3 regions of the Kribbella sp. NPDC051770 genome follow, and region 1 is predicted to be linked to each of the others. Evidence: riboswitches for the same ligand, from Rfam matches in the RefSeq annotation. Region 1 holds a riboswitch; each other region holds the start of a gene.

The links. A riboswitch is a leader RNA that binds a small molecule or an ion and turns the genes downstream of it on or off. The one in region 1 is predicted to bind glycine.
Region 2: linked by a shared signal. The riboswitch ahead of AB0M01_RS20675 (L-serine ammonia-lyase) and the one ahead of gcvT (glycine cleavage system aminomethyltransferase GcvT) in region 1 are both predicted to bind glycine.
Region 3: linked by a shared signal. The riboswitch ahead of gcvP (aminomethyl-transferring glycine dehydrogenase) and the one ahead of gcvT (glycine cleavage system aminomethyltransferase GcvT) in region 1 are both predicted to bind glycine.

Annotation. Positions count from the first base shown of each region.
Region 1 is NZ_JBFAYT010000007.1:88,452-98,952, forward strand. Features, by position in the region: gene AB0M01_RS23150 (NACHT domain-containing protein) at 1-1,175, opposite strand, end outside; gene glyA (serine hydroxymethyltransferase) at 1,728-3,020, opposite strand; gene gcvH (glycine cleavage system protein GcvH) at 3,017-3,397, opposite strand; gene gcvT (glycine cleavage system aminomethyltransferase GcvT) at 3,406-4,506, opposite strand; glycine riboswitch at 4,646-4,738, opposite strand; gene AB0M01_RS23170 (enolase C-terminal domain-like protein) at 4,822-5,868, opposite strand; gene AB0M01_RS23175 (carboxymuconolactone decarboxylase family protein) at 6,032-6,505, shown strand; gene AB0M01_RS23180 (GNAT family N-acetyltransferase) at 6,546-7,082, opposite strand; gene AB0M01_RS23185 (helix-turn-helix domain-containing protein) at 7,138-7,629, shown strand; gene AB0M01_RS23190 (ABC transporter permease) at 7,626-8,459, opposite strand; gene AB0M01_RS23195 (ABC transporter ATP-binding protein) at 8,456-9,292, opposite strand; gene AB0M01_RS23200 (MarR family transcriptional regulator) at 9,453-10,394, shown strand; gene AB0M01_RS23205 (hypothetical protein) at 10,378-10,501, opposite strand, start outside.
Region 2 is NZ_JBFAYT010000006.1:55,451-65,951, forward strand. Features, by position in the region: gene AB0M01_RS20645 (S1 family peptidase) at 1-687, opposite strand, end outside; gene AB0M01_RS20650 (FAD-binding oxidoreductase) at 883-2,229, shown strand; gene AB0M01_RS20655 (TetR/AcrR family transcriptional regulator) at 2,268-2,903, shown strand; gene AB0M01_RS20660 (alpha/beta hydrolase) at 2,840-4,294, opposite strand; gene AB0M01_RS20665 (alpha/beta hydrolase) at 4,396-5,868, shown strand; gene AB0M01_RS20670 (DUF3817 domain-containing protein) at 5,882-6,214, shown strand; glycine riboswitch at 6,286-6,378, shown strand; gene AB0M01_RS20675 (L-serine ammonia-lyase) at 6,459-7,832, shown strand; gene AB0M01_RS20680 (alpha/beta fold hydrolase) at 7,794-8,480, opposite strand; gene AB0M01_RS20685 (hypothetical protein) at 8,578-9,168, shown strand; gene AB0M01_RS20690 (SDR family NAD(P)-dependent oxidoreductase) at 9,224-9,952, opposite strand; gene AB0M01_RS20695 (helix-turn-helix transcriptional regulator) at 10,056-10,501, shown strand, end outside.
Region 3 is NZ_JBFAYT010000010.1:130,661-141,161, reverse strand. Features, by position in the region: gene AB0M01_RS29630 (small basic family protein) at 1-288, shown strand, start outside; gene AB0M01_RS29625 (DUF881 domain-containing protein) at 291-1,202, shown strand; gene gcvH (glycine cleavage system protein GcvH) at 1,227-1,610, shown strand; gene AB0M01_RS29615 (FHA domain-containing protein) at 1,747-2,271, shown strand; gene AB0M01_RS29610 (MerR family transcriptional regulator) at 2,303-2,938, shown strand; gene AB0M01_RS29605 (bifunctional nuclease family protein) at 2,986-3,480, shown strand; gene AB0M01_RS29600 (MerR family transcriptional regulator) at 3,807-4,310, shown strand; glycine riboswitch at 4,332-4,420, shown strand; gene gcvP (aminomethyl-transferring glycine dehydrogenase) at 4,497-7,334, shown strand; gene AB0M01_RS29590 (serine hydrolase domain-containing protein) at 7,331-8,632, shown strand; gene AB0M01_RS29585 (pyridoxal-dependent decarboxylase) at 8,716-10,200, shown strand; gene AB0M01_RS29580 (IucA/IucC family protein) at 10,197-10,501, shown strand, end outside.

The DNA.
Region 1 (10,501 bases):
TACAACGCCGCGCGACTTCCCGGCAGCGCTCCTCGGTACTTGTGCACGTTTGCAATCATCGTCAGCAACATGGGGTTCGCCGCGAGGTCGTAGAGGGCCGGCTGGCGACGCATCCGCAGCAACAGGTCGTCTGCGTGATCCCTGGCGATCCTGCGCGTACGGTCGGTGTTCTCGTCGGTGCTGCGGCGTTCGATCGCGTGGTACCAGTTGTGCACGAATCGGAAGATCTGCTCGCTGGTGAAACGCCGAACTTGCAGGACGTCGGCTCCGGTGAGTGGATTGGCGTTGTAGCCGTGCGGCCGCGAGGTGAGGACGAAGCTGTTGCCTGGATACCGTGTGACCTGATCTCGCACCCAGGCCGAGGTCAGCTGGCGATGTTCCTCAGCTGCTACTTCGTCGAGACCGTCCAGCATCACGACGCAGCGACCACGACTGAGATTGCGCTCGAACCAGTCGGACGGGATGACGCCTTTCAGCCATGTCACGCCTGCCAGCAGTTCGGCCACGGTGACATCCGGATTCTGGACGATCTCCTGAACATGATCACGCAAATAGAGCACCAGCGGTAAAGACCTCTTACGTCGTCGGCCCTCTCCCAGAGCCATCGCCGTGCGCCGCAACAGCGTCGTCTTCCCTGACCCTGGCCCTCCGATGACGGCGTAGACCCGCGGGCTCCCGGCGCGAAGGAAGGATTCGAGGGTCTTCCGTTCGCCGACCTGAAGCTCGGTGCCTACGAAGGGTTCGCGTGTGGTCGACTGCAGAGCCGAAGGCGCCAGACTCACGTCGACATAGACATCTCGCAACGGAAGGGAGTACTCACCTTGCGTTGCCATGCCGAGCAGTTCGACGTCACGGACGTTGGACAGCAACAACCGGACATAATGCGATCGGTGTCTGCTGATGACAGCGCTGATCCGTCGGTCCACGCCGATCGCCAGCCGCGGAACCCACAGGTCGCTGACAGCCTTTCCGACGCGCAGCGAGAAACGTCCTGCGACGACCAGCACCCAGTACGCCAGCAGTACTCCGACGCTGATCAGCATATTTTGCTGGATCTTCGGCCATAGCCAACCGCTGACCGCGGCTGGTGGACCTATGGCCACCATGATTGCCAACAACCGGGCGGTGAGCCCCTCCCCCGCACCGCGCGGCTGCTGAGCAGGATCGCTCGTCAACGGTGTTCTCCCCCAAGCCAAAGATCGACCGAGCAGAAGACGATACTCTCAACGAGCTATTTGGCAACAGTCAGTGATCATCTGCTTCCGCGTTGGTCGACGAAGGCCACGGCGATTCACCCGTCCAACTCAATCGCGGCGGCGGTCTGTGCGTCGATCATGTTGCTTGCCGCCACGGTGGACCGTCCGGCCGCGAGCAACCAGTACACCGGCCGATGCCACCCGCCGGCACCGCCTCGCCGAGCACCCGCGGTTCAGTGTCGCTCCAGACGCAGGCGACGGAGACGAAGGCGCTCGAGCACTGTTCGGGGGCGAGAACAGGTCGACTGATCAGAACCGACAGATGGCGACCTGGCAGAACTCGCGCCGCGGAGGGTCCGGGCCAGACCGCTCCGGAGACCAGGTTCAAGCTTCCGTGCGTCGCTGCTCGAAGTGCTTCAGGGGCCAGTCGGGCGTTGGTGAGGATCGACTCCGGTCTGTGCGCGACCGGCACGGCTCCCGCTGCCTGCTCGATCCGCAACAACTCGCGGACCCTGGCGAAACGAGACGGGCCTACTCCCCGGCGTACAGCGGATGGGCAGCAGCCAGTACGCCGACCCGCCGCCTCAGGTCCGACAGGTCGGCCTCCGCGTCGGCGGTCAGCGCCTCGGCGATGATGTCGGCGACCTCGGCGAACGCCTGTTCGCCGAAGCCGCGGGTCGCCAGCGCCGGCGTACCGATCCGCAGGCCGGAGGTCACCATCGGCGGCCGCGGGTCGAACGGGACGGCGTTGCGGTTGACGGTGATGTCGATCGAGGCCAGCCGGTCCTCGGCCTGCTGGCCGTCGAGCACGCAGTCGCGCAGGTCGACCAGGACCAGGTGGACGTCGGTCCCGCCGGAGACCACCGCGATGCCGTGCTTGGCGACGTCCGGCTGGACCAGCCGCTCGGCGAGGATCCGCGCGCCCGCGAGGACGCGCTCCTGGCGCTCGCGGAACTCCTCCGAGGCGGCGATCTTGAACGCGACCGCCTTGCCCGCGATCACGTGCTCGAGCGGACCACCCTGCTGGCCGGGGAAGACCGCCGAGTTGATCTTCTTGGCCAGGTCGGCGTCGTTGGTGAGGATGATCCCGCCGCGCGGACCCGCGAGCGTCTTGTGCGTCGTCGAGGTCGTGGCGTGCGCGTGCGGCACCGGCGACGGGTGCAGCCCGGCCGCGACCAGCCCGGCGAAGTGCGCCATGTCGACCATCAGGTAGGCCCCGACCGCGTCGGCGATCCGGCGGAACTCGGCGAAGTCGAGCTGCCGGGCGTACGCCGACCACCCGGCGACGATCAGCTTCGGCTGGTGCTCGTGAGCGAGCCGCTCCACCTCGGCCATGTCGACCCGGTGGTCGTCGGCGTTCACCTGGTACGGGATCACGTCGTACAGGCGGCCGGAGAAGTTGATCTTCATCCCGTGCGTCAGGTGCCCGCCGTGGGCCAGGTTCAGGCCCATGATCGTGTCACCGGGCCGGATCAGCGCGTGCATCACCGACGCGTTGGCCTGCGCACCGGAGTGCGGCTGCACGTTCGCGTACGCCGCCCCGAACAGCGCCTTGACCCGGTCGATCGCGAGCTGCTCGATCACGTCGACGTGCTCGCAGCCGCCGTAGTACCGGCGGCCCGGGTAGCCCTCGGCGTACTTGTTGGTGAGCACCGAGCCCTGAGCCTGCATGACCGCGGCCGCGGTGTGGTTCTCCGAGGCGATCATCTCCAGGCCGTCGCGCTGCCGGGTCAGCTCGTCGGCGATCTTCGCCGCGATCTCCGGGTCGAGGTCGGCCAGGTCCGCGTTCAGGCTCGGCGCGACGACCTGCTGGAAGCCGCTCACAGCTCACCGCCGTGCTTGGCCGCGTAGTCCTCGGCCGACAGCAGCGGGCCGTCGGCGGTGGCGTTCACCTTGAACAGCCAGACGCCGTACGGGTCCTCGTTGATCGCGGCCGGGTCGTCGGCGACCGCGGGGTTGACCTCGACGATCTCCCCGGTCACCGGCGAGTACAGGTCGGACACGGACTTGGTGGACTCCACCTCGCCGCAGCTCTCCCCCGCGGTCACGCTCGCGCCGGGCTCGGGCAGCTCGACGTAGACGATGTCGCCGAGCGCGTCGGTGGCGATCGCGGAGATGCCGACGGCAACGACGCCGGCGTCCTCGCGGGCCACCCACTCGTGCTCGTCGGAGTACTGCAGGCCGGCCTTGACTGTGGGCATCTCGGTCCTCACTTCTGGCGCTGGTAGAAGGGCAGGGTGGTCACTTCGAACGGCTCGGGCGTCCCGCGCAGGTCGACGTGCAGCGCGGTGCCCGGCTCGGTGTGCTCGACGTCGACGTAGGCCAGAGCGACCGGTACGCCGAGCGTCGGGCTCGGCTGGCCGGAGGTGATCTCGCCGACCACGACGCCGTCCTTGAGCACCGGGTAGTGGCTGCGCGGCGCGCGCCGGCCGGCGCCGGCCAGGCCGACGAGCTTGCGCGCCGAGCCCGCTTCCTTGCGCTGGGCCAGCGCGTCGCGGCCGACGAAGTCCTTGCTGAGCGCAACGACCCCGCCGAGCCCGGCGGCGTACGGGTCGCCGTCGCGGGACAGTTCGTTGCCGTACAGCGGCATCCCGGCCTCGAGCCGCAGCGAGTCGCGCGCGGCCAGACCGCACGGAGTCAGCTCGCCGTCCTCGGCGACCGCCTCGATCGCCTGCCAGACCTCGGCCGCGTCGTCGTTGCCGACGAAGATCTCGAAACCGTCCTCGCCGGTGTAGCCGGTGCGCGCGACCAGGAGGTTGCGGCCGGCAAGCGTCACCTCGACGGCGGCGTAGTACTTGAGCTCGGTGAGCAGCTGCTGCTGGTCGGCCGGGATCAGGCGGAGCAGGATCTCCTCGGCCTTCGGGCCCTGGACGGCGATCAGCGACGTGCGCGCCGAGGCGTCGTCGACGGTGACGGCGAAATCCTTCGCCCGCTCGGCGAGCGCGGCGACCACGGTCTCGGCGTTGCCCGCGTTCGGGACGACCAGGAACGCGTCCGGGCGCCGGTAGGTGATCAGGTCGTCGATCACGCCGCCGTCCTCGGCGCAGATCAGCGAGTACTTCGCCTTGCCCTGCGCCATCGCCGAGATCTTGCCGACCAGCGCGTGGTCGAGGAACGCCGCCGCGTCCGGGCCGGTCACCCAGACCTCACCCATGTGGGACAGGTCGAAGAGCCCGGCGGACCGGCGTACGGCGTGGTGCTCGGCGAGCTCGGAGCGGTACTTGAGCGGCATCTGCCAGCCGCCGAAGTCGGTGAAGCTCGCGCCGAGGCGCTCGTGCTCGGCGCGCAGCGCGGTGTACTTGGTGGGCATGAGGAACTCCAGAATCCGGGTGGCTAGCGCCACGCGATCAGGGTTCCTCCCCGCTCTGTATCGGACCTGAGAGTTTCCGCGCCGGGAGCTGCGCTTGCACCGTCGGTGAGCCGGACGACCGGCTGCTTTCCAGAGTTGCCTGGCCGCGGCGGTACGGGGGCCTGAGAGATTCCCGGGGAGGATTTGCTCCTACGGCACCTGCACGGCGGCAGGATTCTCCCGCCGCGGATCATCAGCGTGTTCAGTTGTCGCTGGCACCCTAAGCGGGCCGCCACCGGGCGCGCAAGGCCGCCGTGCACGGGCGGCACGTCCGCGTCAGGGCAGTGGCAGACCGAAGCCGGGCCGGTCGGAGACGGTGAGGTTGCCGTCCGCCCACGCGTAGGCGCTGGTGTCGAGGCCGACCGTCTCGCCGGGCACGCCCTCGACCGTCGGGACGTTGCCGAGGCCGGCGGCCAGCTGTGCGGCGTACAGGGTCTTGAGCGGGAGCCCCCACGCGTGCGGCGACGCCTGGCAGCTGACCCTGGGCATCACCTGGCGCCAGCTGGTCAGCCCGAAGCTGACCACGTCCATCAGCAGGACGTCGATGTCGCCACGGCCGGCGATCTCGAGCAGCGGCTCCAGGTCGGGGTTCGACTCACCCTCCGCGATCAGCGTCCCCGACCCGTTCAGGTGCTTCTTCAGCCGCGCGAGATCGGCCGCGTCGTCGAGGAACGGCTCCTCGACCCAGTACAGCTCGCAGTCCGCGACCGCCTTCAGGTACTCGATGAAGCCGTCGCAGTCGTACCCGTCGTTCGCGTCGACCAGAATCCGGTGCTCCGGGTACGCCGCCCGCACGGCCCGCGTCACCTCGATGTCCCGCGCGTCGCCCTCGGCCCGGGACATCCACCGGTTCCCGCGCCCGATCTTCAGCTTGAACGCCCGGTACCCCGCGGCGTCGTCGGCCGCGCAGTGCGCGAGCACCTCGCCGACCCCACCCGGGCCGTCGAGATCCGCGAAGTAGATCGCGCCGTCGTAGCAGGCGACCGTCGTACTGCCGCTGGATCCCAGCAGCGCGTGCACCGGCAGATCGAGGATCTGCCCCGCGAGATCGTGCAGCGCGAAGTCCAGCCCGCGCAACGACTCGTCCCGTACGCCGCTCGCGGGGTCGATCAGCTCCCCGACGGACTTCCCGGTGACGTCGCGCACCGGCCCGGCCTGGAGGCCCCAGCCGGTCTTCCCGGTGTCGGTCCGCAGGACCACGACGTCGTCGACGGGACCGTCCCCGTGACTCCCCAACCGGGCGTTCCGGCCGATCGTCCGCGGGTAGCGGGACCGGATCGTGCTGACCTCGACGCTGCTGACGAAATGGTGGTCCAGAGACATCGGCGCTCCCAACGGCGGCTTTCCCCGAGTCTGCTGCGCCTCCGGACCGCGCAAACCTCAGCGCCGCGAGCGAGACGTGGGTCACACCATCTCGATGTCACAACCCCCGGGGGGAGGTCTGTCAAAGGGGTGACAACGGAGAAACGTTCTGAGGAGACACGTGATGGACGCCCGCATCGATCTGCACAGCAACCCGCTCGCCGGTCAGGTCCTGAAGTACATCAACTCGGCCGGGCACGCGGTCGGCAAGTCGGGTCTGCCGATGGCGACGCAGGAGCTGGTGAAGCTGCGTGCCAGCCAGATCAACGGCTGCGGTTTCTGCACCGACATGCACTTCAAGGACGCCGTCGCCGCCGGTGAGACCGCGCAGCGGCTGAACCTGGTCGCGGCCTGGCGCGAGGCGACGGTGTTCACCGAGCCCGAGCGGGCCGCGCTGGAGCTGGCCGAGGAGGGCACCCGGATCGCCGACGCGGCGGGCGGCGTGTCCGACGCGGCGTGGGCCAACGCCGCGAAGCACTACAGCGAGGACGAACTGGTGGCGCTGGTCTCGATCATCGCGATCATCAACACCTACAACCGGATCAACGTGATGGTCCAGCAGCCGGCCGGCGCGTACGAGCCGGGCATGTTCGGCTGATCACGCGGGGATCGTGATCGTCCGGGTGGGTTTCGGCTGATCACGCCGGGATGGTGAAGTTGATCAGGCCCCCGTCGCGCTCGGCGGGGGCCTGCGGCCAGCGGCGGCGGATCAGCCGCAGCGTGCGGTCGTTCGCCGTACTGACGACGAGCAGGAGCTGCCGAGCGCCGGCGGCGCCTGCTCGGGCGCCGACCAGGTTCAGCAGCCGGGTGCCGAGGCCGCGTCCCTGGTACGGGTCGTCGACGATCGCGGCGAGCTCAGCCGTCGGTACGCCGGTGGCGCCGTGCGCCCAGGCCCACATCGCGTGCGCGATCAGTCGATCGTTGCTCTCGGCAACCCAGGACTCGCCGGTCGAGCTGAGCATCGGCTCGACCACCGCCGAGCGCGGTGGATGGCCGACCGCGGTCTGGAAGCGGAAGTACAGGCTGAGCTCGGACATCCGGTCGAGCATCGCGGACAGCCGCGCGTGATCACCCGCGCCGGTCCGGCGGAGCAGCACACCGGGCTCCCCCGACCCGTCCAGCTGCACCGCGCCACCCACGGGGACCCGCCCACCGAGCACCTGAGTCTGATTCACAGATTCAGGGTCGCCGCAGTTGGCTGAGTCTGTCAAGTGGACTTATCGTGGTGGTATGAGCGAGCCGGAGACGATGCCCGAGGCGCTGCGCTGGTCGACCGCGAACTGCACGATCTCGCGCACGATGGAGATCCTCGGCGAGAAGTGGACCTTCCACGTCCTGCGCGAGGTGTTCGTCGGGCTCCGCCGCTTCGAGGACATCCGGACCCGCACCGACATCCCCCGCCAGGTGCTGACCGACCGCCTCGCCCGCCTGATCGACCGCGGCCTGCTGCGGCGCGTTCCGTACCGGCTGCCCGGCCAGCGCGAGCGGTACGAGTACCGGCTCACGCAGGCCGGGCTGGATCTCTACCCGGTGATGGTCGCGCTGGTGCAGTGGGGTGACGAGCACCTCCCGCTCGACGACGGCCCGCCGCTGGTCGCTCGCCACCGCGGCTGCGGCGAAGAGGTCACGGTGACGATGCAGTGCGCCGCCGGGCATGCGCCGGAGCCGCGCGAGGTCGCGTTCACCCCCGGGCCGTCGGCGCAGCCCCGCATCATCGCCTAGCCAATCCGCTGCAGCGCCCGCTCACGGCGTACGGCAACCGACGAACCCGACTCCCGCCGCGCCATCCGGCGCAGCAGCATCGGCGCCACCAGCAACCCGGCCACGGCCCACGCCCCGAGCACTCCCACCGTCTCCAGGTGCCGCCAGGACTCCCCGACCTCAACCACAACCGTTGTATCAGGCAACAATGACGCCCGGGTCCCCAGCCCCAGCCAGTAGATCGGCGACACCTGCGCGACGACCTGCAACCACCCCGGCAGCGCGGTCAGCGGGTAGAAGATCCCCGAGATCGCGATCATCCCCAGCACCGGCAGCTGCACCACGCCCTGCGCCCGCGCACTCGGAAACGCCGACCCCAAGACCGCTCCGATCGGCAGCGTCGCCACCAGCCCCAGCGCCAGCACCCCGAACAAACTCAGCACCGACCCCACCCCGAACACCAGCCCGTCCACGAAGAACAGCGCCGGCACCACGAGGATCACCAGATCCGCGATCAACCCACCGGCCACCGACACCACCTTTCCGACCAGGTAGGCCCGCATCCCGTACGGCGTCGCCTTCGCCCGCAGCAGCGTCCCGTCCTCGCGGTCGACGGTGAGCTGCTGGCTCATGCTCACCATCCCCATCGCCGCGTTCATCCCGAGAATGCTCGGCAGCGCCAGCGTCCCGAGCAGGATCCCGGTCCCGCCGAACTCGCGGTCCCGCAGGAAGAACAGCGCGACCAGCATCAGCACCGGCCACAGGAAGTGGCTGACCAGATCCCCCGGGTTGGTGAACGACTGCCGCAGCTCGATCACGCCGCGCACCCAGCCCAGCCGCCACGCGTTCATCGGCCCACCAGTTCCAGGTACGCGTCCTCGAGCCGCGCCCGCCGCACTTCCAGGTCGCTCACGTCCTCGCCGTACTGCGCGAACAGCTCGCGGGCGAACGCCGTCGACTCCCCGGTCAGTTCCACGTACGCCGTACCGCCGACGCGCCAGCGCACCTCGTCCCGCCCGGCGATCTGCCGGGTCAACTCGTCCGCGGTACCGCTCGCGAGCACGCGCCCGCCGGCCAGGATCAGGATGCGATCAGCCAGCTTGCTCGCCTCGTCCAGGTCGTGCGTCGTGAGCAGGATCGTCGTCCCGAGCTCGGTCGCGAGCCGCCGGACCAGCTCGTGGAAGCTGTGCCGCGCCACCGGGTCGAAGCCGGTCGTCGGCTCGTCGAGGAACAGCAGCTCCGGCCGCCCGACGATGCCGATGGCAACATCCAGTCGCCGCCGCTGCCCGCCGGACAGCGTCTTGAGCTTGTGGCCGGCGCGATCGGTGAGCCCGACCAGCTCGATCAGCTCGTCGACGTCCCACGGGTCCGGGTAGTACCGACCGAGGTGCGCGAGCAGCTCGCGCACCCGCCACTTGCCGTGGTCGCGCCACGACTGCAGGACAACGCCGAGCTTGGCCCGCCAAGCCTCGTCACCCCGCGCCGGATCGACCCCGAGCACGGTCACCGCGCCCGCGGAGCGGACCCGGAAACCTTCGAGGATCTCGATCGTGGTCGTCTTGCCCGCGCCGTTCGGCCCGAGCAGCGCGAGCACCTCACCGGCTCCCGCGCCGAAGCTGACCCCGTGCAGTACGTCGGTCGCGCCGTACCGCATCCGCAGGTCGCTCACCGCTATCGTTTCCATATCCGTGAACGTAGATTGCAAGTCGCCCTCTGGACAACGATGTTGCTTGCTCATAAGCCTTGTTTTCCGCAGGATTCGGCGATTCAATGCAATGACACTGGCGGTGAATGCATCCACCTGTTGCAATGAGCTGCCGACGAACGCACCGAGGAGACCCGCGATGCCCGGCGACCGGCTGACCCACGACGAACGCCGTACGATCGGCGCCGGACTGTCCGACGGCCTCGGGTACGGCGAGATCGCGCGCCGCCTGAACCGGCCGACCTCGACCGTCACCCGCGAGATCGCCCGCAACGACGGCCCGCACGGCTACCGTCCCGACCACGCCCACCACGCGACGGCGTACCGGGCTCGGCGGCAACGCCCCACCGACCGCTCGGCGACCGCGCTCGGCGAGAGCCGCACCGACGGCCTGGACCCGCGAGCAGTCGCTGCCTTCACCGAACGCCTGGCCGACTCGATGACCAGCAACGGCGTCCCGCGGATGGCGTCCCGTGTGCTCGCCCACCTCTACACAACCGACCAGCCGAGCACGACCGCGGCCCACCTCGTTCACCAGCTCCAGGTGAGCCCGGCCTCGATCTCCAAGGCCGTCAACTACCTCGAAGAACTACAGATGGTTCAGCGCACCCGGGACCCGCTGACTCGCCGCGACCACTACACGATCGCCGACGACGTGTGGCTGCGTGCGTGGCAGACCAGCGCCCAGGCCAACACCAGCTGGGCCGACACCGCCCGCGAAGGCGTCGAGCTGTTCACCCCCGAGACCCCAGCCGGCGCCCGCCTGGCCGAGATGGCGCGCTTCTTCACCCAGCTGAGCGCCGACATGTCCGGTACGACACCGTCACCGGCCGCCGAGGACACCGCCACGATTCTGGCCGCGCTGCTCCACGCGCAGCGCCCGCTGACCGCGGTGGCGCTGTCCGAAGCCCTGGCCTGGCCCCTTGCTCGCGTCACCGAGGCACTGGCCGACGCCGAGACCTACGCGCCGTACACGGACCCGCTGGCGCTCTCCCGTCCGACGCCGACCACGTACACAGTCACCGCAGCGGCCGGGCGTCTCACCTCGGCCCAGCGCCAGGCGCTCAGGGCAGCAGATTGACCGGGACGACCCCCGCGAGCACGAGCACGATCAGCACGAGCCCGACCACGGTCGCGGCCCACTCCTCACCGGAACGCAGCCACCCACCCCGCTGCTCCTCGCGCACC
Region 2 (10,501 bases), on a different contig from region 1:
GAGCGAGCAGTTGGTGCCCGGGACCAGGTCCATGATCTGGCCGCCGATCACGTCCGCGGTCATCGACAGCGTGGTCGTGTTGGTGCTCACGGCAACACCGGGGAGCGCCTTCAACTGCTTGACCAGGGCAACAGTCTTGGCCGACTGCTCACCGGGCTGCAGGATGATCCGCAGCTGGTCGCTCGGCAGGTCGGTGCCGACCTGCTGCACCTGCGTCGAGCCGGACCGGTCGATGATCGCCTGGGCCTTGGTCTGCAGGGCGGTCAGGGCCTTCTCGCCACGGGCAACGGTCCGCGGGGACAGACCGTTGGCGCGGGCGGTCTCGGCCGCCTGGGTGGTGTGCACGTTCACGACCAGCCGGCGGGCCGAGTCGAAGAACGCGCCGTCCAGGCCGGCGCCGGCGCTCTTGGACGCCTTGGCCAGCTGGGCCTGCACGGTCTCCAGGGCCGCGGTCTTGGCGTGCTCGGCGTCGAGCCGGGACTTGGCCTCGGTCGCCGAGACCCCCCAGCTCTGGCCGAGGACGGTGTACACGCCGTCGACGGCCTCGGGGAGCGGAGCGCTGCTCGCGGACTGGATCGGCGCCAGGGCGGCGGCGCCGAGTCCGAGCGTCAGAGCGGCGCCGGTGACGGTCTTGCGGAAGTGCCGGGGACGGCGTCGTTCGGGGCGGGGCGGGGAAACAAAGGACATAGTCACATCCGGTTCCTCTGGGTGGCCTTGCCTCACAGGGCCACGGTGAGGGAATCGTGGTGGCTACGGATGATGACCACAAGGGCACCCAGCGTCAGCAAGGGAAAGCCCGCACCGGTGGGCGCCCACCCTTCTCGCTGGCGACAACTCGTCAGGGGTACCCGCTGGTATCCGGTACGGCGATACCGTATTTACATGCTGACTTCTGTTGCGGGCCCGGTCCTGGTCCCCGGTGACGCCGGGTACGCCGACGAGCTCTCGTTCTTCAACCTGTCCGTCGGGCACCAGCCGCAGGTCGTCGTCGGCGCGACCAGCGCCGCCGACGTCCAGGCCGCGATCCGGCACTCCCACGACGTGCGCCGGCCGGTCGCCGTCCTCAACACCGGCCACGGCCCGTCGGTGTCCACCCCGGCCGACGCGGTCGCGATCACCACCCGCCGGATGACCGGTCTGACCATCGACGCCGAGCGCCGGACCGCCCGCGCCGAGGCCGGTGTGCGCTGGGGGCAGGTCGTCGAGGAGGCCGCCGAGGCCGGCCTTGCGCCGCTGGCCGGCTCGTCGCCGACCGTCGGCGTCGTCGGCTACACGCTCGGCGGCGGTGTGAGTATCGCGATGGCCCGCAAGTTCGGGTACGCCGCCGACCACGTCCGGCGGATCGAGCTGGTCACCGCCGACGCCGAGCTGCGCACGGTCGACGCGACCAGCGAGCCGGACCTGTTCTTCGCGCTGTGCGGCGGCAAGGGCAACTTCGGCGTCGTCACCGCGATCGAGTTCGACCTGTTCCCGGTCACCGACCTGTACGCCGGCGCCCTCCTGTACGCCGGGGCCGACGCGCGCGACGTGCTGACGGCGTACCGGCGGTTCACCGCGACCGCGCCGGACGAGGTCACCTCGTCGGTGCTGCTGCTGCGCGCCCCGGACCTGCCGTTCGTCCCCGAGGTGATGCGCGGCAAGCTCACCGTCTCGGTCCGGCTCGCGTACGTCGGTACGGCGGACGACGGCGCCGCCCTGGTCGCCCCGCTGCGCGCCGCGGCGCCGGTGCTGATGGACACCGTCGCGCCGATGCCCGCCGCCGAGATCGCCGGGATCACCAACGACCCGACCGAACCGGGCGCCGCGGTCGAGCACTTCGCGGTCCTGGACGAGCTGGGTGCGGACACCGTCGACGCGGTCCTCGACGTCGTCGGGCCGGACGCCGAGACCGCGATCACGATGGTCAACCTGAGCCACCTCGGCGGTGCGCTCGGCCGGGCGCCGCGGGTGCCGAACGCGGTCCGCCGGGACATCGGGTTCGCGGTCTTCGCGCTGACCGCGGTCGCGCCCGACCAGGTCGAGGCGCAGCGCGACGCCGGGCGCGAGCTGATCGACCGGCTGGCGACCGGCCGGCGGCACCCGGGGTACCTGGCCCCGGCCGACGCGTCGGTGGACGCCGTGCGCACGGCGTACGACGAAGCGACGTACCAGCGGCTGCAGGAGGTCAAGACCAAGTACGACCCGGCCAACGTGTTCCGCTTCAACCACAACATCCCGCCCCTCGGCTAGCGGCGGGGCCGGCGGCGGCCTGGTCATAAGGTGTCGCCATGCCAGAGCCGCAGCGCAGACGTCGAGCAGGTGGTGCGAAACGGACGGCCGTCCTGGAGGCGGTCGCGACCGTGCTCGCCGACCGTGGGTACGAAGGCACGCGGTTCGCCGACGTGTCCGCGGTCAGCGGGGTCGCGATCAGCACGCTGCAGAACTACTTCGGCTCCCGCGAGGACATGGTCGTCGAGGCGCTCGGCCTGGCCACCGACCGGGAGGTCGAGGCGCTCGCAGCGGTCGCCGCCGCCGAACCTGACCCGTGGCGGCGGTTGGTCGCGATGACGGACCGCAGCCTGGAGAACCCGACCAGTACGCAGCAGCTGCTGGTCGAGTTCTGGCGGGCGGCGATGCGTGACGACGAGCTGCGTGCGCACAGCCACGACGTGCTGGCCCGCTACCGGGCGCCGTTCCTGGCGGCGGTCACGGAGGGCGTCGTCGAGGGCTCGTTCAGCGACACCTACCGCCCGGCCGACGTGACCGACTTCCTGCTGACCGCGCTGGCCGGTGCGATCGTCAGCCGGGCCCTGCGCCAGCCGGCGCCGGACCCGGCCACGTTCCGGGAGGTGCTGCTCGGTCAGCTCGGCGGGATGCTCGGACACGCGGAGCCGCGCGCCGGCAAGGCCAGCGTCACCAGGTAGCGGTCGACCGCCTGCTCGACGCAGGGGCTGGTGGTGTAGCTGCCGTGCCCCCAGCCGCGGTAGGTCAGCAGTACGCCGTCCCGCCCGAACTGACGGGCCACGCTCCGCGCCCAGTTGTAGCCGGTCGCCGGGTCGTGCAGCCCGTTGACCAGCAACGCCGGTGTCCGCAGCCGGTACGCCGACGGCTCGCGCTGCGGGTTCGGCGCCTTGGGCAGGCCGACGCAGGTCGTCACGGCCATCAGCTGCGCCGGGTAGGACAGGTCCTGGTTGTCGCGCGCCAGCCGACGCAGGTGGCCGGCGTACTCGCGGTAGTCGCGGACCGGCAGGCTGAAGTCGCGGCAGAACGGCGCCAGCGGGTAGCTGGTCAGCCCGCTCGGCACTGGCGGTACGGCGGTCGGCGGTGGGCTCTGGTCCAGCTTGGCGAGCAGGTCAGCCAGCCTGGTCCAGTCAGGGCCGTAGAACGTCCGGAACGTCACGAAGCTCAGCTGAAACGGGCTGATCGGGTACGCCGGTCGCTGCGGGTCCGGCAGGTCGCCGCGATCGGCTCTGGCGATCAGCCGGTCCCAGAGCGCGTGCACGTCCTGGCCGTGCAGGGCGCAGGTCGTCGCCGTCGTACACCACTTCACGAACTCGTCGAAGGAGTCCTGCCCGGCCCACGCCTGCTCGTCGAGGAACTCGCCGGTCGTGGCGGGCCCGTGGTCGAACACGCTCTCCAGCACGACCGCGCGGACCCGCTGCGGGTAGCGCTCGGCGTACTGCTGGCCGAGCAGCGTCCCGTACGAGCTGCCGTGGAAGGAGATCCGGGACTCGCCCAGCGCGGCCCGGATCGCGTCGACGTCGCGGACGGTCTGCAGCATGTCGAGATGGTCGTAAACCGGGCCGGTGTTCTTCCGGCAGTCTGCTGCGAGCTCGCGGTTGTGGGCGATGGTGTCGTCGAAGTCGCGCTGGCTCTTCAGGATCGGTGACGGCTGGCGGGCGACCAGCGCGGCCGAGCACCTCACGGCATTGCTCCGGGCGACACCGCGCGGATCGAAGCTCACCACGTCGAACCGGTCCTCGACCTGCTGACTGAACCGGCTCATCCCGGTCCGGATCCGGTCGACACCGGAGTCACCCGGTCCACCCGGCCCGAACACCAGTACGCCGACCCGCTGCTGCTGGGCCTTCCGCCGGGCGATCGCCAGCTCGAAGGTGCCTGCAGCTGGATGTTTCCAGTCGATCGGGACGGTCACCGTCGCGCACTCGGAGCCCGGCAGCAGTGCGATCTCCTCGGGTGTGTCACCCGGCTCGGGCTCACAGGCCGACCAGTCGACGGACGGCGCGGCGGTGGCAGGGACGGTCAGCGTCGCCAGGGCGACGGTCAGGGCGGCACACCAAGCAGTTGGTCTCATCACGCCTCGATCCTTGGCCGCGCGGACCCTGACCGGCATCCGGTGCGGACCCGGAGGAAACCCGCGAACGTTTCTAGTACGGTCGTGTTAAATTGAGGAACATGAAGCTGATCGTGAAGCTGATGGTCGTCCTCGTACTGCTGCTCGCCGGATGTGCCGCGGTCCCGGAAGCGGGTCCCGACTGGAAACCGTGTGGTGTCCCGATCCCGGCGGCGGTGCTGGAGGACCTCGACGCCGCCCGGGCCAAGGCGGTCCGCGAGCGCGAGTGCACGACCGTCGAGGCGCCGCTCGACCACGCCGACCCGTCCGGCCGCACGATCGAGCTGGCCGTCACCCGGATCCGCTCGGCCGACCCGGACCGCCGGATCGGCTCGCTCGTCTACAACCCCGGCGGCCCGGGTGCGTCCGGTCTCGATCTGGTCAGCGGAATGGTCGCGCGGTACCAGGCGCTGCTCGGGCGCTACGACCTGGTCAGCTGGGACCCGCGCGGCGCGGACTCCTCGACACCGTTGAGCTGCGGACCGGACTCAGGCGACAACTCGGCGACCGCGATGCCGACCACCGACGCGCAGTGGGCGGCACTCGGCGTCGCGGCCGAGGCCTTCGCGACCGCCTGCGCGAAGTCCGAGCTGCTCCCACACCTCGGGCTGTTCGACTCCGCGCGCGATCTCGACCTGGTCCGCCAGGCGGTCGGCGACGACAAGCTGCACTACCTCGGCGTCTCGTACGGCGGCCAGCTCGGGGCGGCGTACGCGGAACTCTTTCCCGACCGGGTCGGCCGGGTCGTGCTCGACGCGCCGGGGTCGCCGACGCGGACCTACCGGCAGACGCTGCTCGACCAGGCGGCCGGCAGCGAGCTCGGTTTCCGGCAGCTCGTCACGCGGTGCCTGGGCAGCAAGCCGTGCGCCCTCGGCGCGAGCTACGGCGACGCCCTCATGAAGCTGGACGCGTTCCTGGCCCGCCTCGACCGGCGACCGCTGCCGACCGGGCGCGGTACGCCACTGACTCGCGGTGGGGCGGTCGGCGCGCTGACCATCGGCTTCTCCGACCCGCCGTTGTGGGACACACTGACCCGCGCGCTCGCGTCGGCGTACGCCGGTCGGCCGGACGCCTTGCAGGCCTTCGGCGACGTCTTCACCGGCCGGCGCCCGGACGGCTCGCACTCGAACTTCGGGCTGCTGAACTCCGCGGTCAACTGCCTCGACTACCCCGACCGGATCACCGTCGAGAGCGTGCGCGCGGCGATGCCGGAGTTCGCTCGCGTCTCGCCGCGGTTCGGGCCGATCAGCGGGCTGTTGATGCTGACCTGCGCCGGCTGGCCGCACCCGGGCGCCGGCCGCGAGCGCCCGATCGTGGGCCGCGGGGCCGCGCCGGTCCTGGTGATCGGCAACACCGGCGACCCGCTGGGCCGGTACACGTGGGCGCGGGAGCTCGCGGCCGGCCTCGACTCCGGCGTACTGCTGACCTGGAGAGGCCAGGGCCACGGTGCGTACGGCGGGCTGAACGCGTGCGTCGACGACCGGGTCGCGGACTACCTGTTGACGGAGAAGCCGCTGGTTGGAGCCGCTTGTTAGGGTCACTGCTCTGATGACCGAGACTGTTGCAGCCGTGGACGCGCCGGCTGGTTCCAAGCATGCGACCTGGTTCCGGGTGGTGGCGATCGCCGAGGCGGTGTCGTGGACCGGGCTGCTGATCGGGATGCTGTTCAAGTACGTGCTGTCCGACAACGAGATCGGCGTCCAGGTCTTCGGGCCGATCCACGGCGGGATCTTCGTCGCCTACGTGCTGACCGTGGCGGTCGTCCGCAAGCCGCTGGGCTGGAGCTGGCCGACCACGCTGCTGGCGCTGGCGGCAAGCGTTCCCCCGCTGTTCACCTGGTTCTTCGAGCTGTGGGCGGCCCGGACCGGCCGGCTGCGCTGAGACCGCACGGCCGGATTGACGAGTGCGGCCGGGCCGCCGTACCGTCGCGATCGTCAGCAGCACCCGCCGTATGAACCCGTGCGGGAGAGACCCAGGCCCGACCTGGGCGCCGTAGGAGCAACTCTCCCCAAGAATCTCTCAGGCACCCTCACCGCACGGGCGAGGCACCTCTGGAAGACAGCACGTCTGACAGAGCGGGGAGGCACACCGATCGGTCAACGACGACCGGAAGGAACCTCCAAAGATGGCGATCAGCGTTTTCGACCTGTTCAGTATCGGGATCGGCCCGTCGAGCTCCCACACCGTGGGACCGATGCGCGCCGCCCGCACCTTCGCCCTCGGCCTGGAGGCCGACGGGCTGCTCGACCGGACGACGGCGGTCGAGTCGCAGTTGTTCGGCTCGCTCGGCGCGACCGGGCACGGGCACGGCAGCAACAAGGCGGTCCTGCTCGGTCTCGAGGGCGAAGACCCCGAGACCGTCGACACCGGTTCGGTCGAGGACCGGGTGGCGGCGATCCGCGCGGCCGGGCGGCTCCGGCTGGCCGGCCGGCAGGAGATCGCCTTCGACGAGAACACCCAGCTGGTGATGCACCGCCGCAAGGCGCTGCCGTACCACCCGAACGGGATGACCTTCGTCGCGCGCGCCGCCGACGGCGCCGTACTGCGGGAACGCACGTACTACTCGGTCGGCGGCGGCTTCGTCGTCGACGAGGACGCGGCGGCCGGTGACCGGATCGTGCCGGACCGGACGCCGCTGAAGTATCCGTTCCTGACCGGCGCCGAGCTGCTCGACCGGTGCCGCGAGTCCGGGCTCGCGATCAGCGAGGTGATGCTGCACAACGAGCTGGCCTGGCGGACCGAGCCGGAGATCCGGGCCGGGCTGCTGCACATCTGGCAGGTGATGCAGGACTGCGTCGACGAGGGCTGCGAGACCGAGGGCGTGCTGCCCGGCGGCCTCAAGGTCCCGCGCCGCGCGCACGCGCTGCACCAGAAGCTGAGCAGCGACAAGTGGTCGGTCGACCCGCTCAAGGTGATGGACTGGGTGAACCTGTTCGCGCTCGCGGTGAACGAGCAGAACGCCTCCGGCGGCCGGATCGTCACCGCACCGACGAACGGTGCCGCGGGCATCATTCCCGCCGTCCTGCACTACTACCGGCGGTTCGTGCCCGGCGCGTCCGACGACGGCGCGGTCCGGTTCCTGCTCGCGGCCGGTGCGATCGGCGTGCTCTACAAGGAGAACGCGTCCATCTCCGGCGCCGAGGTCGGCTGCCAGGGCGAGGTCGGGTCGGCCTGCTCGATGGCCGCCGCCGGGTTGTGCGAGGTGCTCGGCGGCACCCCCGAGCAGGTCGAGAACGCCGCCGAGATCGCGATGGAGCACAACCTCGGCCTGACCTGCGACCCGGTCGGCGGGCTGGTCCAGATCCCGTGCATCGAGCGGAACGCGATGGCCTCGGTGAAGGCGATCAACGCGGCCCGGATGGCGATGCACGGGGACGGGGTGCACGTGGTCACGCTGGACAAGGTGATCAAGACGATGCGCGAGACCGGCGCCGACATGAAGATCAAGTACAAGGAGACGTCACGAGGCGGCCTGGCCGTCAACGTGATCGAGTGCTGACGGGTTTCCCACATGGGCGTTGTGGCCGGCACCGGGCAGCGTGACGACCTGGTCGTGCAGCGCTGACAGCTCGGCGTCGGTGTTCATCGGGTCCAGCTCACCCCGAGCCAGTACGACGTCCGCCTGCGCGTCGCGGAGCAGGCGGGCCATGTTCGGGGCGCCGACGCCGAACGCGCGGGGATCGAGGGCGAGCCGCCAGCGGCCGTCCTCCTCGCGCAGCCCGTGGTCGACGGCGTCGCTCGCCAGGTCGACCAGGCCCTGCAGGCCGGAGATCTTCAGGTAGCGCTCGGCGGCGGCGTCGCGGGTGTCGAACCAGGTGACCGGCTTGGCAGCCAGCGCCGCGGTCCGGGCCAGGTCCTCGTCCGACCAGGTGACCTTGACGCCGAGGGCGATCACGCGGTCCACGCGGACGCCGTACCGGCCGCTGGCCAGCTCGAGGGCGATCACCCCGCCCAGCGAGTGGCCGATCACGGTGGTCAGGTCGGGCAGGTTCTGGGCGACGGCGGCGGTGATCGACTCGAAGCTGTAGCTGTCGAGCGGACCGGCGGAGCCGTGGCCGGGGAGGTCGGGGGCGTGGGCGGAGGTGGTCGGCCAGCCGTCCCAGACCCGGCGGGTCGCGCCGAGGCCGTGCAGCAGCAGGATTGTCATGCCGGGCAGTCTTCCCCGCCGGGCAGGTGACAAAAAGAGTGAAGATCGTTCCAAGACCTGTTTGAAACGTGTGAACACCCGCTACTGTGCCGGAACTGTGAGTCTGTTCTCCGAGGAAGAACAGGCAGCACCGCGCCGGACCCCGCTGAGGAGCAAGAGGGTCCGCCGTACCGCCGCCTGCATCGCCCTGCCCATCGGCCTGTACGCCGCCCTGGCCGTCGCCGGCCTGCTACCGCTGCCCGGTGGCGGGGACCCCGACGCGGCCAACCCGGTCGCCGGCCTCCCGGTCGTGAACCCGGCCGACCAGCGCTACCCGTACGTCGACGGCGATCCGCGCGGCCCGGTCGTCACGCCGACGCTCGCGCCCTCCACCGAGCCGTGGGGCGTCGGCCGCGGCGACGTCCAGCGCGAGGACCCGAGCGGCGCCCACGCGGGCCGCCCGACCCCGGGCGCGCCGACCACGGTCCCCGCCGAGGACCCGAACCGGCGGCCGCTGCCGACGATCACCGCGCGCCCGCCGGTCGTACCGACCCCGACGAGCCGGCCGACGCCCGGGACGCCGTCGGCCACGCCGTCACCGACCCCGACGCCGACCGAGACGCCGTCCAACCCGCCGGACGGAGACCCCGAACAGGACCCGACCCTCGCCGACCGGCTGTTCGGCTGGCTCGACGAACTGGTCCCGTAGCTCGCCGCTCGCCGCTCGCCGCCCCCCAGACCGGCGCCCCCAGACCGGCGCTCGGCTACCAGGCGACCGGGCCCTGCGCGCTCAGGTACTTACCGGTCGGCCCGTCCTTCCCGACCGTCGCCGCCCGCACGATGATCGCCGCGCCCTCCTCGACGGTCTGCGTCCCGCGGTGCCCGTTGAAGTCGGTCGCGGTGTAGCCGGGGTCGACGGTGTTGATCCGCAGCTCCGGCAGCAGGTAGGCGAACTGCGCGGTCAGCATGTTCAGCGCCGCCTTGGACGCGGCGTAGCCCGGCGCCGGGATCCACGACTCGACCGGTGACTCGCCCTCGAACGGGACTCCGGCGATCGACCCTAGCCCGCTGCTCACGTTCACCACCACCGGGTTCTCGCTCGTGCCGAGCAGCGGCAGGAACTCGTGCAGCACCTGCGCGGCCCCGAACACGTTCGTCTCGAAGACCGTCCGCAGCGTCTCCGCCGTCACCTCCCGGGCGGTCGACGGATGCCCCGGGATCCCGGCGCTGTTCAGGTGCCCGGGGATGCCCGCGTTGTTCACCAGGACGTCGAGCCGTCCCTCGTCGGCCTTGATCTGCCCGGCCGCGGAGCGGATCGACGCCGGGTCGGTCACGTCGAGCCGGACGGTCCGCGCGCCCAGCTCCTCAGCAGCCCGGCGCCCCTTCTCAGGATCGCGTGCCCCGACGTACACGAGGTGGCCGAGGGCAACGAGTTCGCGGGCGGCCTGGAAGCCGAGGCTCTTGTTCGCCCCGGTGATCAGTGTGATGGTCATGGCTCCGACTCTGGCCGGGACCGCGCCGGACAGGCAGTACCCGCGACAGCCTGGGGAACGGCAGTACCAGGCTGTACTCCGGCCGCGGCGCGATACTGGACCGGTGTCCGAGTTCGGCAAGACCCTGCACGCCTGGCGCGACCGGGTCAGCCCGGCCGAGGCCGGCCTGCCCGCGAACGGCGTACGGCGGGCGCCCGGGCTGCGGCGCGAGGAGCTCGCGATGCTCGCCGGGCTGTCGGTCGACTACGTCGTACGGCTGGAGCAGGGCCGGTCGTCGGCGCCGTCGCCGCAGGTCCTGACCGCGCTGGCCCGCGCGCTGCGGCTGGGGGACGCCGAGCGCGACCACCTCTTCGTCCTGGCCGGTCAGGCGCCGCCCGCGCCCGGGCGGATCTCGGCGTACATCCCGCCCGGTGTGCAGCGGCTGGTCGACCAGCTCGAGGGCGCGCCGCTGAGCGTGTCCGACGCGTCGTGGACGATGATCAGCTGGAACTCGCTGTGGGCCGCGATGCTCGGCGACCCGTCCGCGCTGCGCGGCCGGCAGCGCAACCT
Region 3 (10,501 bases), on a different contig from region 1:
CTGGTCGCCCCCGACGTGCCCGACTGGGCCCAGCCGTACCTGCCGATCGCCGTCGTCGCCGCGCTGGACGCGGTCTTCGGCGCGCTGCGCGCGTTCCTGGACGGCATCTTCGACGACAAGGTGTTCGTCGTCTCGTTCGTGTCCAACGTGCTGATCGCGGCCCTGATCGTGTACCTCGGTGACCAGCTCGGCGTCGGCTCGCAGCTGTCCACCGGCGTCGTGGTCGTGCTCGGCATCCGGATCTTCACCAACATGGCCGCGATCCGCCGGCACGTCTTCCGGGCCTGACGATGAGCGACGACCAGCGACCGCCCGAGGAGCCGAAGCGCCCGCCGCAGCACCGCGGCGAGGCCCACCACCGCGCCTCGGCTCCGGAGCCCGGGGAAGCAGCCAGGGACACCGGCGGTACGCCGGCCGAGCCGGCGCACCCGGTCGCCCCGACGCCGATGCCGCAGCCCCGGGCCAAGGGCCCGAACCTGGCGCTGCGCCGGCTGAAGGCCGGCTTCAAGCCGTCCCGCGGCCAGGCGATCGTGGCCGTCGTACTGGCGCTGGTGGCCTGCACGGCGGTCGTCCAGGTCCGCGTGAACCGCGCCGACGACGGCTACCAGAACGCCCGCCGCGAGGACCTGATCGCGATCCTCGACGGCCTGAACCAGAACAACCGCCGGCTGGAGAGCGAGATCACCGAGCTGGAGGAGCGCAAGAACACGCTGTCCTCCAGCGCCGACAAGGCCCAGACCGCGCGCGAGCAGGCCGAGCAGCAGGTCCGCACGCTCAGCATCCTGGCCGGGACGCTGCCCGCGCAGGGACCGGGCGTCCGGATCACGCTGAACGACCCCGACGGCAAGATGACGTCCGGCAACCTGCTGGACGCGATCGAGGAGCTGCGCGACGCCGGCGCCGAGGCGATCCAGATCAACGGCCAGGTCCGGGTGGTGGCCAGCACCGACCTGACCGACGACGCGCCCGGTGTCCGGGTGGACGGCGAGAAGCTGGTTTCGCCGTACGTGATCGAGGCGATCGGCGAGTCGCACAACCTGGCCGAGGCGGCCAACTTCCCCGGCGGCCTGGTCAGCGAGGTGACCGGTCCGCAGATCGGTGGCACCGCCGAGGTGACCGAGCTGCGGCAGCTGACCGTCAGCGCCTTGCACGCGCCGGAGGAGCATCGCTACGCTCGCCCGGCCCCCAGCCCGACCAAGTAGATCCTGAGCGAAAGAGGACCCGAGGTGTACCCCGAAGACCTGAAGTACACGGCCGAGCACGAGTGGGTGAAGGCCGGCGAGGAAGGCCCGGTGCGGGTCGGTATCACCGACTTCGCCCAGGACGCGCTCGGTGACATCGTCTACGTCCAGCTGCCCGAGGTCGGGGCCGTCGTACGGGCCGGTGACGCCTGCGGCGAGCTGGAGTCGACCAAGTCGGTCAGCGACCTGTTCGCCCCGGTCAACGGCACCGTCACCGCCGTCAACGAGGCGCTGGCCGACCAGCCCGACCTGGTCAACACCGACCCGTACGGCGAGGGCTGGCTGCTCGACATCCGCGTCGACGACGACGAGGAGGTGGCGGCCCTGATGGACGCCGACACCTACAAGGGCCAGCTCGACCCGAGCTAGGCGCTACGGACTGATAGGTTTGCGGCCTCAACCGCCGGTCGAGGGTTGAGGGCGCAGTCCACACTTGCACCACGACAGTCATCACGGGGATCTACGACAACGTCGCCGGACCGCCGGCGATCGGGAGGATCACAGCATGCCGTTCTGCAACCAGTGCGGGCACGAGAACTCCGAGGGCAGCAGGTTCTGCTCGCAGTGCGGAACGATGCTCCCTGGCGCGGACCGTCCGGTGCCCGCCCCCGGCGTCACCGACACCGCGATGCTGACCCCGATCAGCGCCGAGCCCGACACCGAGCGGATCGAGCTGGCCGGTGAGGGACTGACCGCCGAGGACGAGGCCGCCGTCGGCGCGCTGCCGGCCGGGTCGGCGCTGCTGATCGTCCAGCGCGGCCCGAACGCGGGCAGCCGGTTCCTGCTCGACGTCGACGTGGTCACCGCCGGCCGGCACCCCGACAGCGACATCTTCCTCGACGACGTCACCGTCTCGCGCCGGCACGCGGAGTTCCGCCGCGACCCGGCCGGGGTCAAGGTCCGCGACGTCGGCAGCCTGAACGGCACCTACGTGAACCGCGACCGGATCGACGAGGTCGCGCTGAACAACGGTGACGAGGTCCAGATCGGCAAGTACCGGCTCGTCTACTACGCCAGTGGCCAGGCCTGAGGCTGACGCCGGAGGAAGCAGCATCGGAGCGGTGCTGCAGGTCCTGCAGGCCGAGTTCGCCGACGTCACCATCTCCAAGCTCCGCTTCCTCGAGGCCGAGGGACTGGTGACGCCGGCCCGGACCGCGTCCGGGTACCGCAAGTTCAGCGCGGCCGACATCGAGCGGCTGCGCTACGTCCTGACCGCGCAGCGCGACCAGTACCTGCCGCTGAAGGTGATCAAGGAACACCTCGGCGCGATGGACCGCGGGTTGCGGCCGACACCCGGTGGGCGCCCGGCGGCGCCGGCGGCGGTCGAGCCGGCCGGGTTGCCGGTGGCGGAGGACTTCGGTGCCGACCGCACCGAGTTGAAGCTGACGCGCGAGGAGCTGCGGGTGGCCGCGGGGATCTCGGTTGAGTTGCTGGAGCAGCTGGAGAGCCATCAGCTGGTGGTGGCTCGCGGCAACCACTACGACGGCGACGCGATCCTGGTCGCGAAGGCCGCCGCCGAGTTCGGCCGGTACGGCGTGGAGCCGCGGCACCTGCGCCCGTTCCGGACGGCGGCCGACCGCGAGGTCGGGCTGATCGAACAGGTCGCCGGGCCTCGCCGCGATGACAAGACCCAGGAGCTGGCAGCCCTCGCCGTACGACTGCACGCCGCACTCGTCAGGTCGCGGCTCAGCCGTTGACCGTACGTCGGCCAGCTTGTGTCGGCGTCGCGGAGTAGGCTGAGGGTGTGCGCGAAGTCGACGTAATCGGAGTCCGGGTCGAGATGCCCTCGAGTCAGCCGATCGTGCTGCTCCGGGAGGTCGGCGGTGAGCGGTACCTGCCGATCTGGATCGGTGCGGCCGAGGCCAGCGCGATCGCGTTCGCGCAGCAGGGGATGGAGCCGCCGCGGCCGCTCACCCACGACATCTTCGCCGAGGTGATCCGTGTCCTGGGTCACACCCTGACCCAGGTCCGGATCGTGAACCTGACCGACGGGGTGTTCGAGGCGATCCTGGTCTTCGACGACAAGACCGAGATCTCGGCCCGCCCGTCGGACTCGATCGCGCTCGCGCTGCGCACCGGGACGCCGGTGTTCTGCAGCGAGGAGATCCTCGCCGAGGCCGGCGTACCGGTTCCGGAGAGTGAGAACGACGAGGCCGACGAGGTGGAGGAGGAAGAGGAAGTGGAGCGCTTCCGCGAGTTCCTCGACCAGGTCTCCCCGGAGGACTTCGACAAGTCCTGAGGCGGCTCCCGAGGCCGCACGGGACCCGCAAATTTGGTGTCTCTGGTACAAGGCCGGGTTGGTAACAATTCGGCCCGGAGTCGCGACACGCTTTCGGCTCGGAGCGGTTGTCGTTGACCGGGTCAAGTCGGCGGCTTACCTTGAAGGAGTTGTGAGGAGTTGTAACTCCACGGATGTAGTCCGTTCCAGTCGGTACCCAGGGAGGCTCAGGCGTGACACGCACCGGCGACACTGATCTGACGGCGCAGCAGGCGTCCGAAGCACGCGCCGACGCGGCCGCCGCAGCGGGGGTTCAGGGCCTGCTCTTCGACGACGACCTGCGCCCGATGCCGGAGGATGTCGGCTTCCGTGGCCCGACCGCCTGCGCCGCCGCGGGGATCACGTACCGTCAGCTCGACTACTGGGCCCGTACCGGCCTGGTCTCGCCGTCGGTCCGCCCGGCCACCGGCTCCGGCACCCAGCGGCTGTACGGTTTCCGCGACGTGCTGCTGCTCAAGGTGATCAAGCGCCTGCTCGACGCCGGCATCTCGCTGCAGCAGATCCGGACCGCGATCGCCCACCTGAGCAAGCGCGGGATCGACGACCTGACCCAGATCACGCTGATGAGCGACGGCGCCTCGGTCTACATGTGCACCTCGCCGGACGAGGTGATCGACCTGCTGGCCGGCGGCCAGGGGGTCTTCGGGATCGCGCTCGGTGGCGTCTGGCGGGAGGTCGAGGGCTCGCTGTCGGAGCTGCCGACCGAGCGTGCCGACGGCCACGACGAGGAGTCCGGCCCGCACGCGAACGACGAGCTCGCTGCCCGTCGCCGCGCCCGGATGACCGGCTGAGGTACGCTGCTCTCTAGCTGTTCACCGCACTCGGGAGAGACCCGTACGACGGGCGCCGAAGGGGCAATTCCTCCCCGGAACCTCTCAGGCCCATGGACCGGGTGCGTCAGGCGACTCTGAAGCGTGCTGCCGTGCGTGACAGAGGGGGAGGCCACCGGAAGCGACAGCCAGCAACGGAGCCTCTTGATGACTGAAATCTCAGCAACCTTCGCCGACCGCCACATCGGTCCGCGGGCCGACGAGGTGGCCCGGATGGTGCAGACCCTCGGGTACGCCGACGTCGACGCGCTGGTCGACGCCGCGGTCCCGGCCTCGATCCGCTCGGCCGAGCCGCTCCGGCTGCCCGAGCCGGCCTCGGAGGTCGACGCGCTGACCGAGCTCCGGCGGCTGGCCGGCCGCAACAACGTCGCCACCTCGATGATCGGCCAGGGCTACTACGGCACCTTCACCCCGTCGGTGATCGTCCGCCGCCTGGTCGAGAACCCGGCCTGGTACACGGCGTACACGCCGTACCAGCCGGAGATCTCGCAGGGCCGGCTGGAGGCGCTGCTGAACTTCCAGACCGTCGTGTCGGACCTGACCGGCCTGCCGACCGCGAACGCGTCGCTGCTCGACGAGGGCACCGCGGCCGCCGAGGCGATGACGCTGGCGCACCGGTCGAACCGCAAGTCCAAGAGCAACCGCTTCCTGGTCGACGCCGACTGCTTCGCGCAGACGATCGCGGTCGTCGAGACCCGCGCCGAGGCGCTCGGGATCGAGGTCGTCGTCGCCGACACCACCGACGGTCTGCCCGAGGGCGACTTCTTCGGCTTCCTGGTCCAGTACCCGGGCTCCGGCGGCGTCGTCCGCGACCTGAAGCCGTTGGTCACCGCGGCCCACGAGCGCGAGACGCTCGTTGCCGTCGCCTCCGACCTGCTCGCGCTGACGTTGCTGGAGGCACCGGGTGAGGCCGGTGCCGACATCGTCGTCGGGTCCTCGCAGCGCTTCGGAGTTCCCTTGTTCTACGGCGGTCCGCACGCCGGCTTCATGTCGGTCCGGGCCGGTCTCGAGCGGTCGTTGCCCGGTCGCCTCGTCGGCGTCTCCGTCGACGCGGATGGCGCACCGGCGTACCGGCTGGCTCTGCAGACCCGTGAGCAGCACATCCGTCGCGAGAAGGCGACGTCCAACATCTGTACGGCGCAGGTCCTGCTCGCCGTCGTCGCGTCCATGTACGCCGTCTACCACGGCCCGGACGGCCTGAAGGCGATCGCCGAGCGCGTCCACGCGAACGCCGACAGCCTGGCTGCGTCGCTGCGCGCCGGTGGCGTCGAGGTCGTGCACGACCAGTTCTTCGACACCGTCCTGGCCCGCGTCCCCGGTCGCGCCGCCGACGTCGTCGACACCGCCCGGCAGAACGGGATCTGGCTGCGCCTGGTCGACGCCGACCACGTCGGGATCTCCTGCGACGAGAAGACCGACGCCGCCGCGCTCGGGCGGGTCTGCCGTTCGTTCGGCGTCCGGTACGACGCGACGCTCGGTGGCGGGAACCTGTCCGAGGCCGTGGCCCGGACGTCGGACTACCTGACCCACCCGGTCTTCAACACGCACCGGTCCGAGACCGCGATGCTGCGCTACCTGCGCAAGCTGTCGGACTACGACTACGCGCTCGACCGCGGCATGATCCCGCTCGGCTCCTGCACGATGAAGCTGAACGCGACCACCGAGATGGAAGCGGTCACCTGGCCCGAGTTCGCCGACCTGCACCCGTTCGCGCCGATCGAGGACGCCGCCGGGTACGTGACGCTGATCGGTCAGCTCGAGCGCTGGCTGGCCGAGGTCACCGGGTACGCGAAGGTCTCGATCCAGCCGAACGCCGGGTCGCAGGGCGAGCTGGCCGGCCTGCTGGCGATCCGCGGCTACCACCGGGCCCAGGGCAACGAGGACCGCAACGTCTGCCTCATCCCGTCCAGCGCGCACGGCACCAACGCGGCCTCCGCGGTGATGGCCGGGATGAAGGTCGTGGTTGTCAAGGGCAACGACGACGGCACCATCGACCTGGAAGACCTGCGCAGCAAGGCTTCTGAGCACGCCGACAAGCTGGCCGCGATCATGATCACCTACCCGTCCACGCACGGCGTGTACGAGGAGAGCGTCACCGAGGTCTGCCGGATCGTCCACGACAACGGCGGCCAGGTGTACGTCGACGGCGCGAACCTGAACGCCCTGCTCGGCCTGGCCAAGCCCGGCGAGTTCGGCGGCGACGTCTCGCACCTGAACCTGCACAAGACCTTCTGCATCCCGCACGGCGGTGGCGGCCCGGGCGTCGGTCCGGTCGCGGTCGCGGCGCACCTGGCGCCGTACCTGCCGAACCACCCGCTGCTCGACCAGGCCGGTCCGGAGTCCGGTGTCGGCCCGATCTCGGCGGCGCCGTTCGGCTCGGCCGGCGTGCTGGCGATCTCCTGGGCCTACATCCGGATGATGGGCGCCGAGGGCCTGACGTCGGCGACCAAGGCCGCGGTGCTCACCGCGAACTACGTCGCCAAGCGCCTCGAGAACGCGTTCCCGGTGCTCTACACCGGCGAGAACGGCCTGGTCGCGCACGAGTGCATCCTGGACCTGCGGCCGATGACCAAGGAGACCGGTGTCACCGTCGACGACGTCGCGAAGCGGCTGATCGACTACGGCTTCCACGCGCCGACGATGTCGTTCCCGGTGCCGGGCACGCTGATGGTCGAGCCGACCGAGTCCGAGGACCTGGGCGAGCTGGACCGCTTCATCGACGCGATGATCGCGATCAAGCACGAGGTCGACCGGGTCGCGGCGGGGGAGTGGCCGGCCGACGACAACCCGCTGGTCAACGCGCCGCACACGGCGTCCGCGGTGATCAACGACAAGTGGGAGCACGCCTACACCCGCGAGGAGGCCGCCTTCCCGCAGTCGGTCGACCGGACCACGAAGTACTGGCCGCCGGTGCGCCGCATCGACGGCGCGTACGGCGACCGCAACCTGATCTGCTCGTGCCCTTCCCCGGAGGCCTTTGAGTGACCGTTCGCCCTGAGACCGCCGCCGCCCTGTACGCCGAGGTGGCGGCGGCCCAGAGTGAGTGGAAGCTGCCGTCGATCACCGCGGGCGTGGTGCGCGACGGGGCGCTGGTGTGGACCGGGTCGCGCGGGCAGTTCGCCGGGGCCGGCGGTGAACTGCCCGGTCCGGAGCGGCAGTACCGGATCGGCTCGATCACCAAGACGCTGACCGCGATCCTGGTGCTGCAGTGCCGCGACGACGGGCTGCTCGCGCTGAACGATGCCGTGGGCAAGCATCTGCCGGGGATCGCGTTCGGCGACCGAACGCTGCGGCACCTGCTGTCGCACTCCGGCGGTATGAACGCCGAGCCTGAGGGGCCGTGGTGGGAGCGCAATCCGGGCGTCTCGTTCGAGGCGCTGGCCGCGGCGATGGACGAGTCGCAGGCGGCCGGTGCGCCGGACCAGCGCTACCACTACTCCAACCTCGGCTACGGGCTGCTCGGCGAGATCGTCGCGCGGCTGCGCGGCGAGTCCTGGTTCGACCTAGTACGCGAGCGGATCCTGCTGCCGCTGGGGATGCGCCGGACGACGTACTTCCCGGAAGCTCCGGCGGCTGAAGGCTTCTCGGTGCACCCGTTCAGCGGGCGGCTGGCGCCGGAGCCGGCGTACGACGCGGGCGCGATGGCGCCGGCCGGGCAGCTGTGGAGCACGATCGAGGACCTGGCGGCGTACGCGAACTTCTGGATCGACCCGGTGCCCGAGGTGCTGCGGCGGGAGAGCGTCGAGGAGATGGCGACGCCGGCGTCGGCCGATCCGCGCGAGGCGCTGAACGCGGCGTACGGGTTGGGGCTGCGGTTGCAGGCCGACGATCCGTTCTTGTTCGTCGGCCACACCGGGTCGATGCCGGGGTTCGTCGCAGGGCTGTTCGTCGATCGTGCGCGGCGGATGGGCGCGGTCGCGCTCGCGAACGCGACGTACGGGAAGTGCTCGTCGGTGCCGCTCGACCTGATGCGCACGCTGGTGACGCACGAGCCGTGGCTGCCGCCGGAGTGGGTGCCGGAGCCGGAGCTGCCGCAGGGCGAGGAGCTGCTCGGCCACTGGTACTGGGGCAACACACCGGTGACGATGTCGGTGAGCGGGTGCATCCTCCAACTGACGGGGGCTCTCACCTGCCGGTTCTCGCCGCTCGGTGCCGATCTGTACCAGGGACGCGACGGCTACTTCGCGGGCGAGAAACTGCGGGTCGTGCGCGGCGCTGACGGTGGCGTCGACGAGCTCAACATCGCTACCTTCGTCCTGACCCGCGCGCCGTACGGGCGGTGAATTGACATCACCTGCAGGAGAAGTAGGTTAGGGCTACCTAAGTAAGGGTTGCCTTACTCAACAACTTTTCCTGGAGTCGCTGGATGTTGCAGCAAGTGGGCCTCGCGCCGTCGCCGGTCGAGCTGCCCGTGTCGAAGTGGCCGTTGGCTTCCACGGTAGTGGATCGGGACCGCGGGCCGTTGCCGGCCGGTCGGCCGGCGGACGTGTTACGGCGGACCGGCGCGGTCCTCGGTGAGCCGCGGGTGCCGTCGACCGGTGTCGGTGAGTCGGCGGCGCTGGACCTGATCGCCGGTCTGCTCGACCGCGACGGCATCGACCTCAGCCATCCGCACGCCGCGGCGCACCTGCAGCCGCCGGTGCTGCAGGTCGCGGTCGACGCCGACCGGCTCGCGTCGGCGAGCAACGCCTCGATGGACACCTACGACTCCGGTCCGGCGACGCTGGCGATCGAGCAGTGGGTGGTGCGGGCGCTGGCGGCGATGGCCGGTTTCGGTCCGGCGGCTGACGGCGTACTGACGCCGGGCGGGTCGATCTCCAACCTGCTCGCGATGCTGATCGCGCGCGACAACGCGGCCGCGGCAGCAGGTCTCGACGTACGGCGGGACGGCGTGTACGGGATGCGGCGGCCGGTCGTGCTGTGCTCCGAGCTGGCGCACTTCTCGATCCAGCGGGCCTGCGCCGCGCTCGGGCTGGGGGAGGACGCGGTGATCGCGATCCCGACCGACGGTGACTTCCGCTTGCGCCTCGACGTACTGGCTGACGAGCTGGCCGTGCCCGGTCGGACTCCGATCGCCGTTGTCGCCACGGCCGGTACGACGGACTACGGCACGATCGACCCGATCGAGGGGATCGCTGAGCTGGCCCGCCCGTACGGCGCCTGGGTGCACGCGGACGCGGCGTACGGGTTCGGGGCGTTGTTCTCGGACCGGCTGGCGCCGCTGCTCGCGGAGCTGCCGGCGGCGGACTCGGTGACGCTCGACCTGCACAAGATCGGCTGGCAGCCCGCGGCGACGAGCATGCTGCTGGTCGCGGACCGGGATCGCTTCTCCGCGCTCGGCCGCTCGGTCGACTACCTCAACCCGGCCGACGACATCGACTCCGGGCTGGACGGCCTGCTCGGGCGAAGTTTACAGACCACGCGCCGCCCCGACGCTGTGAAAGTCGCCACGACTTTGACCGCTTACGGCCGGGCCGGACTGGGCAAGATGCTCGACACCTGCCACGAGCTCGCGCACGCCGCCGCGGCCAGGGTCGTTGCCGACAGCAACCTCGAGCTGCTGGCGCCGGTGACCCTGACCACGGTGTTGTTCCGGGTCGCCGGGCGGGGGCTGGACGCGGCCGGCGTGGACGCGCTCCAGGGTGAGGTCCGGCGCCGGTTGCTGACGTCGGGACGGGTGCTGATCGGCCGGACCAGGATCCCCGGCGGTGGCGACCGCCCGGCGGCGGTCGCGTTGAAGTTGACGCTGCTGAACCCGAACGCCACCGCGTCGGACATCGAGGAACTGCTCGACCTGGTCGTGGCCACCGGCCACGAAGTCCGGTCGGCCGGCGGCGAAGGAGCAGCGTGACCCCCACGACGCAAGCGGCAGTGGACGCCCATCTGAACGCGATCCTGCGGTGCTACACGCGGGAGGCTGGGGTAGAGGTTGCTCCTGGCCCGCTCAGCTTCCCGGTTGGTGATGCCGAGGTCACCGCGCAGGTGCTGCACGCCTCTCCGACTGGACTTCATCTGTTCGCGGATGTGGCGGTCAATGGAGAGGCGCCGTTGCCGGAGCAGTTGGTGCGGCTGCTGGCTGTTGATGCTGACCCCTCCGAGGTGGACGACTTGGCGGCGCGTACAGCCGAGTCCGTCCGCAACGTCGCAACCTT